2 regions of the Micromonospora sp. NPDC003241 genome follow, and region 2 is predicted to be linked to the other one. Evidence: riboswitches for the same ligand, from Rfam matches in the RefSeq annotation. Region 2 holds a riboswitch; the other holds the start of a gene.
The links. A riboswitch is a leader RNA that binds a small molecule or an ion and turns the genes downstream of it on or off. The one in region 2 is predicted to bind cobalamin.
Positions count from the first base shown of each region.

Region 1: linked by a shared signal. The riboswitch ahead of bluB (5,6-dimethylbenzimidazole synthase) and the one ahead of metE (5-methyltetrahydropteroyltriglutamate--homocysteine S-methyltransferase) in region 2 are both predicted to bind cobalamin.

Region 1 covers NZ_JBSFSO010000007.1:94,555-98,972, forward strand. Annotated here, with positions in the region: gene ACWDVW_RS08305 (hypothetical protein) at 1-230, opposite strand, end outside; gene ACWDVW_RS08310 (hypothetical protein) at 227-814, opposite strand; gene ACWDVW_RS08315 (TetR/AcrR family transcriptional regulator) at 933-1,541, opposite strand; gene ACWDVW_RS08320 (MalY/PatB family protein) at 1,594-2,751, opposite strand; cobalamin riboswitch at 2,820-3,021, shown strand; gene bluB (5,6-dimethylbenzimidazole synthase) at 3,062-3,697, shown strand; gene ACWDVW_RS08330 (VOC family protein) at 3,719-4,418, opposite strand, start outside.
Region 2 covers NZ_JBSFSO010000061.1:28,765-33,182, reverse strand. Annotated here, with positions in the region: gene metE (5-methyltetrahydropteroyltriglutamate--homocysteine S-methyltransferase) at 1-1,120, opposite strand, end outside; cobalamin riboswitch at 1,241-1,453, opposite strand; gene ACWDVW_RS29955 (FecCD family ABC transporter permease) at 1,619-2,707, shown strand; gene ACWDVW_RS29950 (ABC transporter substrate-binding protein) at 2,733-3,719, shown strand; gene ACWDVW_RS29945 (ABC transporter ATP-binding protein) at 3,716-4,418, shown strand, end outside.

The DNA.
Region 1 (4,418 bases), on a different contig from region 2:
CGGGTGACCTGTGGTCGGGGTCGGACCAACCCGACGGCGAGGACGATGGCGGTGAGCACGGTCGCGGCGACGAGCAGCGGGATGCGCGCGGCGGCGGGCGCGACGTGCAGGCCGGAGACCGCCCAGAGCAGCGCGAAGCCGGCGAGGACGAGGGTCCCGGTGCGGGCCAGGGCGCGCTCGGACACGGCGACGTCGTCGGTGCGCGTGCGGGTCTCTCCGGTCTCGGTCATGACGTCCCTTCCGTGGTCGCGGAGCCGGGCAGCAGGTGTCCGAGCAGGAGTTTGAGGATGAGCATCGGTGCCAGCCAGGCGAGTGCCGTCGGGACCGGTGACAGCGTGACCGCCGCGACGAGCAGCACGGTCGCGGCCGCGAACGCGAGTGGGCGTTTCAGCGCCGGTGCGGCGGTGGCGATCAGCACGGCGGCGGCGAGGGTGCCGGCGTAGAGCACGATCGCGGTCGACCACGGGTACGCGGGCAGGACGAACGCGACGACGGGCAGGTGGACGTGGGCCGCCACGAAGACCAGTTGTCGCCGGACAACGTCGGCGCCGGTGTGGAACCTCCTCGATGCCGACACGGTGGCGTTCACGACGGCACCACCGAACAGGTCGAACCCGAGCACTGTCAGCAGGAGGACGATCGGCACCGGGTAGCCGGCAGCGGCGCCCACGGCCCCGGCGACGGTCGCGCCGACACCTGCGGTGAGGTAGCTGAGCCGACTCTCCGCCCGCGTGGCCCCGGGCGCGACGAGCAGGTCGTTGAGCCGCGAGACCGGGCCGCGCGGCGGGCTGGACGTCGTCGTGGTCGTGGGCATAGCCGCCGTTCGCTCGGGGACGGTTGGTGAACTATCACTCAGCATAGTGAACGTTTGTGCACCCGTCGAGCCAGGGTCGTCCAGGGCCCCACGAAGCAGCCCGACCCGCAGGCGATATTCAGCCGTCGACCGGAACCGGGTCCTGGATCGCGGTGCCGGAGTACAGCCGATCGATGGTGTCCCACCAGCGCCGGAGGCCGTCGCGACCCATCGGATCGGTGCCGAGCACGTCGGTGATGCGGTCGCGCAGCAGAATGATGGACAGCTCGTGGGCCAGCAGCACGACCGCGAGTTGTGCCCGGTCCACGTCCGGGGCGACCGCGCCCGCGTCGGCCATCCGGTTCATCAGCGAGTCGGCGAACCCCTGCACCATCCGGTACGCCTCGACCGAGCGCGACGTGGTGCCGACGAGCAGGTGCGCGAGATACCGGGTGGCCGCCGGAGAGGACAGCGCGTCGGCCGACGCGAGGAAACCGTCGGGCGGACCGGAACCGGCCGTCTCGGCGAGCGCCTCCAGCGCGTTACCCAGCACGCCCAGCACGTGCGCGTCCACGGCGGCGACCAGGCCCTCCCGTGACCCGTAGTGCTTGATGATGAGCGACTGCGAGACTCCCGCGCGCTCCGCCACCTGCTTGAGCGACGCCGCCGCCGGCCACTGCTCGCCGAAGAGTTCCAGAGCGGTGTCCCGAATGATCGCCTTCGCAGTGCGATCCTCGGGTGCATACATGTTCACCACGGTAGCAACCCGTCGCGTCGTCGGGCCGGCCGTGCCACCGGCGTCAGGTCAGCGCCTCGGCCATTCGTCGTACTCCTTCGGTGACCAACTCCGGGGTGGTGCCGAGGTTGAACCGCGCGTGTCCCGCGCCGCCGGTGCCGAAGACCGGGCCGGGGCTGAGCGCCACCCGTCCGCGGTCGAGGAAGGTCGCGGCGGGGTCGTCGCCGAGGCCGAGGGCGCGGCAGTCGAGCCAGGCGAGATAGGTGCCCTCTCCGGGCCGGTACCGCACCGCCGGAAGGTGGTCGGCCAGCAGCCGGGTGAGGAGGCAACGGTTCTCGTCGAGGTCGTCCAGGAGGGCGTCGAGCCATCCGACACCGTCTCGCAGGGCGGCGACGTGGGCCAGCACACCGACGTGGCTGGGCCCCTCGTTGACCCAGGCGGGGATGCGGGCGAGATCGTCGACCGCGGCGGGTCCGGCGATGGCGACGGCGGCCTTGAGACCGGCCAGGTTCCAGGCCTTGGACGCGGAGATGACCGAGAAGGCGTTCTCGGCGCCGGGCACGCTCAGGTACGGCGTGAACCTGGCCCCGGACAGCACCAGCGGCGCATGGATCTCGTCGACCACCACACGGACACCACGGCGGCCCGCCAGCGCGGCGACCTCGGCGAGTTCGTCGGCGGTGTGCACCGTGCCGGTCGGGTTGTGCGGGCTGCACAGCAGGTACGCGGGCCGGGAGCCACGTTCCGCCGCGCGTCGGAACGCCTCGGCCAGGACCGCCATCTCGATCCGGCCGTCCTCGCCGAGCGGAGCCTCCTCGATGGGTCGACCGGTACGCCCCACGACCTGGTAGAACGGCGCGTAGACCGGGCAGTTGACCACGACGGCGTCGGTCGGGCCACAGATCACGTCGAGGACCTCGACGATGCCGCTCATCACGTCCGGGACCATCGTGGTGCGTTGCACCGCGATGCCGTCGAAGTCCCACCGGTCGCGGGCGAAGTCGGCGAGCGCCTCGGCGTAGTCGGTGCCGGCGGGGTAGCCGGTGTCACCGCGCCGGACGGCCTCGGTGATCGCGTCGACGACCGGCCCGGCCAGCGGCGCGTCCAGCTCCGCCACGAACATCGGCAGCACGTCGCTCGGGTAGGCACGCCACTTCTCGCTCGTCCGCTTTCGGAGCTGGTCCAGGGCGAGCTGCCGCAGGGGTGTGGTCTCGGAGGTCACGACAGCGAGACTAGTGACTCGATCTTCCGGCAGCGCCGACGGACGACGGTGTCCGGTAGGGTGCTCGGCGGCACGAACTGTTGCGAGGTGCCCCACCCGTGGTGGGGAGAATCGGGAAGCCGGTGAGAGTCCGGCACGGGCCCGCCGCGGTGACCGGGGAGCTGCCGCCCACGCGCGTCACGCGCAGCCACTGGCCCTGCCGGGCTGGGAAGGCGGGCGGTGAGGTGACGATCCGGAAGTCCGAAGACCGGCCTCGCGCCTGGTTGCCCTGCGCCGTGGCCAGGGCCTGGAGCGCAGCGGGAGCCTGCCCATGATCAGCGAAGTGTACGAGGTCATCCACGCCCGTCGGGACGTCCGCGGTCAGTTCACCGGCGCGCCGATTCCGGCCGAGGCCCTCGATCGGGTACTGGCCGCCGCGCACGCCGCGCCCAGCGTCGGCCTGTCGCAGCCGTGGGACTTCATCCTGGTCAGCGACCCCGCACTACGGGCGGAGTTCCACCGCCACGTGCAGCAGGAGCGGGACGTCTTCGCCGCGACCCTCGACGGGGAGGAGGCGCGCCGGTTCGGCCGGATCAAGATCGACGGAGTGCGGGAGTCGACCCTGTCGGTCGTGGTGACGTACGACCCGGACCGGGGGTCGCCGGCGGTGCTGGGTCGGCACGCCATCGCCGACGCCGGCCTGTACTCGGTGTGCCTGGCCATCCAGAACCTGTGGCTGGCGGCCACCGCCGAGGGGCTCGGCGTGGGCTGGGTGTCGTTCTACCGGGAACCGTTCGTGCGGGACCTGCTGCGGATCCCGGCGGGTGTCCGCCCGGTGGCCTGGCTGTGCCTGGGTCCGGTCACCCACCTGGAGCAGGTGCCGGACCTGGAACGACACGGCTGGCGGCAGCGCCGTCCCTGGCGGGCAGCGGTGCACCGGGACCGCTGGGAGCCGGCGGGCCACTGACCCCGACGGCGCGAGGGTGCGTCAGCCGGGGGCGAGGAGGCAGAACTCGTTGCCCTCCGGGTCGGCCATGACCGTCCACGGCAGATCGTCGCGGCCCACGTCCACGGTGGTGGCGCCGAGAGCCCGCAGCCTGGCCGCCTCGCGCTGCGGGTCGTCACCGGGGTACGGGCGGACGTCGAGGTGGACCCGGTTCCAGCCGGTCTTCACGTCGGGGGTGCGCAGGAACTGCAGGTACGGACCCACGTCCGCAGCGGAGCGCAGGACCGCTCGGCGGTCGGTCACCTCGTGCGGACGCCAGTCCATGGCGGTGCTCCAGAAGTCGGCCATGGCGCGCGGGTCCGCACAGTCGACCACGACGGCGGCGACCGGTCCGACGTCCCGGTGGGCCGGTCGGGGGTCCAGGACGCAGAACTCGTTGCCCTCCGGGTCGGCCATGACCGTCCACGGGACGTCGCCCTGGCCCACGTCGGCGAGGGTGGCGCCGAGATCCTTCAGGCGCGCGACCGTCGCGGCGTGGTGGTCCGCCGAGGTGGTGGCGAGGTCGAGGTGCACGCGGTTCTTCACCGTCTTGGGTTCCGGGGAGACGACGAGGTCGACGAAGACGGCGATCGGGTCGGGATAGGCGACGCCCTCGGGTTCGAGGTTGGTGACGCCGGGCTCCTCGCTGGAAATCCCCCAGCCGAGGGCCTCCGCCCAGAAACCGCCCAGCGCGGAGTCGTCC
Region 2 (4,418 bases):
CCACCCCGTCGCGCAGCACCCGGCCGAGCGCGACCACCTCGTCCACCTTCTGCCGGGCGAACGCCAACCGTTCGCGCAGCCGAGGGTCGAGGTCGGTCTCGGCGGCCAGGTCCACCGGCACGTGCAGCAGCGAGCAGGAGGTGGACACGGCGACGGTGTCGGCAAGCCCGGTGAGGGTGGCGCCGACGGCCGCAGCGGCCCGCAGGTCGGTCCGCCACACGTTGCGGCCGTCGACCAGCCCGGCGACCACGGTCCGGCCCGGCAGCGCGCCGTGGCCGGCGAGCCGGTCCAGGTCGCCGGGCCCGGCGACCAGGTCCAGGCCGATCGCCTCGATCGGCGTGTCCAGCAGCGCGGGCAGCGCGTCGCCGAGTTCGCCGAAGTAGGCGGCGACGAACAGGCGGGGGCGGTGGGCCAGCCCGCCGAGCCGGGCGTACGCGGCACCGAGGTCGCGGATCTCGGCGTCGGACCGGTCGCCGACGTACGCCGGTTCGTCGAGCTGCACCCACGGCACGCCGACGTCGGCGAGCGCGGACAGCAGCTCGGCATAGACGTCGACCAGGTCGTCCAGCCGGTCGAACGGGCGGAACCCGGCGGGCGCGTCGGCGGTGGGCTTGGACAGCAGCAGCAGGGTCGCCGGGCCGACCAGGACCGGACGGGTGGTGATGCCGAGCGCCCGGGCCCGCCCGTACTCGGTGAGCGGCTTGTCGGCACGGGCGGCGAAGGCGGTGTCCGGGCCGATCTCGGGCACCAGGTAGTGGTAGTTGGTGTCGAACCACTTCGTCATCTCCAGCGGCGGTTCCTGTGCGGTGCCGCGCGCCATGGCGAAGTAGGTGTCCAGCTCGCCGAGGCCCAGCCGGCGGAACCGGTCGGGTACGGCGTCGACCGTGACGGCCGCGTCGAGCACGTGGTCGTAGAGCGAGAACGTGTTGGACGGTACGGCGGACAGGCCGGCGTCGTGCAACGTACGCCAGGTCTGTTCGCGTACCTGTGCGGCGGTGGCCCGCAGGGTCGGCTCGTCGACGCGGCCGGCCCAGTAGCCCTCGACCGCGGTCTTGAGTTCACGACGCGGACCGATGCGCGGATAGCCGAGCACGGTGCTCGTGCCGAACGGAGTGGTCATGTCGCCAGGGTTCCCTTCCCTCGAGGTCCGGCGGTACGGCTCCGGGGAAGGCTGGGGAGGGCACGGCGCGACGACCGGCCTCGCCCTGGCCCTCCCGCGAGGCCGACGGCGGCGTGCGCGGCTGCGCACGCGGCACGGGCAGGTCTTCGGACTCGTGGGCGCGACCGGCTGGGCCGGTCTCCTACTGGCCGTCGCTTCCCGGACAGGTGTCCAGTGCGTGTGACGGCGGTCGTTCCCACTCACCGCTGCGGGGCAGTCCCGGATTCACACCGGGTTCCCTCTTACGACGCTCCGACCGGACGGCCGGGGCGAACCAGTACCGTCTCGGATCCTAGCGTCCGGATCGCGCCCGACGACCGTCGCGCCGGTGTGATGTCCGCGCCGCGACGCCGGGTCGAGCGGCGGGTGAACAACGACTCATCCGCCTTCCGCTGGCATGATCATGGTGTTAGTTTTTGCAAAGACTTGGCAAGAACAACGACTTTGCGTGGGAGTGCGGTGAGCGTCACCACCCTGCCGACGAGCCGGACGGACGTGCTCGGCGTGGCGGCGCAGCGTCGCCGGACCGGCCTCTGGCTGCTCGCGCTGACTACCGGCCTGGTCCTGACCGGGCTGGTCGCGGTCGGCGCCGGGGCGATCGGCATACCCCCGCTCACGGTGGCCCGGATCATCGGGCACCAGCTCGTCGGGGTGCCCGGCGAGGTGACCTGGACCGGGCCGCAGCAGGCGATCGTCTGGCAGGTCCGGCTGCCCCGGGTCCTGCTCGGCATGCTGGTCGGCGCCGGGCTCGCGGTCTGCGGGGTGGCGTTGCAGGCCATGGTCCGCAACGTGCTCGCCGACCCGTACCTGCTCGGGATCAACTCCGGCGCCTCCAGCGGCGCGGCCGCCGCGATCCTGTTCGGCGCGGGCGCCGGCTTCGGCCAGTACGCGCTCTCCACCAGCGCGTTCGTCGGCGCGCTCGGCGCGTCGCTGCTGGTCTTCCTGATCGCGCGCAGCGGCGGCCGGGTCACCTCCATCCGGCTGCTGCTCGCCGGAGTCGCCGTCGGGTACGCGCTGTACGCCACCACCAGCTTCCTGATCTTCGCCTCCGGCTCCGCCGAGGGCGCCCGGTCGGTGATGTTCTGGCTCCTCGGGTCGCTGGGCCTGGCCCGCTGGAACGCCCTGCTGCTGATCGCCGCGGTGGTGCTGATCGGCACCATCGGCTACCTGACCGTCGTCGGGCGGCGACTCGACGTCCTGGCCATCGGCGACGAGACCGCGCACACCCTGGGCGTCTCGCCGGACCGGTTCCGGCTCCGGCTGCTCGTGCTGGTCTCGCTCAGCGTCGGCATCCTGGTCTCCGCCGCCGGCAGCATCGGGTTCGTCGGCCTGGTCGTGCCGCACCTGGCCCGGCGCATCGTCGGCGCGCCGCACGTCCGCGTGGTGCCGGTGGCCGCGCTGCTCGGGGCGATCCTGCTGGTCTGGGCCGACGTGCTGGCCCGGGTGCTGCTGGCGCCGCAGGAGATCCCGATCGGCATCATCACCTCCCTGCTCGGCGCTCCCTTCTTGCTGGTCCTGATCCGCCGCCTGCACGCCTCCGGTGCCTGAAGAGCCCACCCGTCAAGGAGAACCGATGTTGAAGGCAAGCCGCCTCGCCACCGCCGCCGCCTCCGCGTGCGTGCTGCTCGTCGCCGGTTGCGGCGGTGCCCCCGACGGGCCGGCCGAGGCCGGTCCCGGCTATCCGGTCACGGTGACCAACTGCGGCGTGGACGTCACCTTCGACGCTCCTCCGCAGCGGGTCGTGCTGCTCAAGAGCGCCGCCGTGCCGTACCTGCACGCGCTCGGCGTCCTGGACCGGGCCACCGCCCGCGCCGGGCAGTACCCGAAGGAGTACTACGACGCGGCGACCCAGGCCGAGCTGGACCGGATCCCGCTGCTGACCGACAAGACCGACACCAGCGGCCACCTCCAGATCTCCAAGGAGGTGGTGATCAGCCAGGAGCCCGACCTGGTCCTCGGCGAGGTCGACAACCTCTCCCGCGACACCCTGGAGGCGGTGGACATCCCGCTGTTGGAGGAGCCGGCGATGTGCCCGGAGAGCACCGCCGTACCGAGCTTCGACGACATCTACCGGCAGATGGAGACGTACGGCCGGGTGTTCGGCCGCCAGGCCGAGGCGACGACTGCGGTCACCGCGCTCAAGGACCGGATGACGAAGGTCCAGGCCGAGGCGGGCGACTCGTCCGGGCGTACCGCGGCGGTGCTCTACCCGACCGTCGGCGGCGGCACCACGTACGCGTACGGCACCGGCAGCATGGCCCACCCGCAGTTGGAGGCCGCCGGTTTCCGTAACGTCTTCGGCGACGTCAAGGATCGGGTCTTCGAGGTCACCGTCGAGGAACTGCTCGGCCGCAACCCGGACGTGCTGATCCTGCTCTACGGCGACGGCGACCCCCGCGCCGTCGAGCAGGGGCTCACCGGACTGCCGGGCGCGCAGCAGCTCAGCGCGGTCCGCAACGGCCAGGTCATGACGCAGCTGTTCAACTTCACCGAGCCGCCGACGCCGCTGTCGATCGACGGCCTGGAGCGGATCGTGCAGCGGTTCCGGGAGCAGCCGTGATCGAGGCGACCGGCGTCACCTGGCGCTACGGCGCGAACCCGGTCATCGACGGGGTCAGCGTGACGGCCCGGCCGGGTCGGGTCCTCGGTCTGATCGGGCCCAACGGCAGCGGCAAGACCACGCTGCTGCGGTTGCTCTACGGCGCCCTGCGCAGCCGGACCGGTCAGGTCACGGTGGACGGCGACACGCTGTCCACCCTGCCCGCCCGGGAGGCCGCGCGACGGTTGGCCGTGGTCGTGCAGGAGACCGGCGGGGAGACCGCCCTGACCGTGGCGGAGCTGGTGCTGCTCGGCCGGGGACCGCACCTGTCGACGTTCCAGCGGGCCGGTCGGGCCGACCACGAGATCGCCGCCGACTGCCTGAGCCGGGTCGGTGCCACGCACCTGAGCGGGCGGGCGTTCGCCCAGCTCTCCGGCGGGGAGCGGCAGCGGGTGCTGATCGCCCGCGCGCTCGCCCAGCAGGCCACCCATCTGCTGCTCGACGAGCCCACCAACCATCTCGACATCCGCTACCAGCACGAGATCCTGCACCTGGTCCGCACGCTGGACACCTGCTCGGTCGTCGTGCTGCACGATCTCAACCTGGCCGCCCACTACTGCGACGACCTGGTGCTGCTCGGCGCGGGCGGCGTCGCCGCCACCGGCACCGTCGACGAGGTCCTCGACCCCGCCGTCCTGGAACCCGTCTACGGCATCGGCA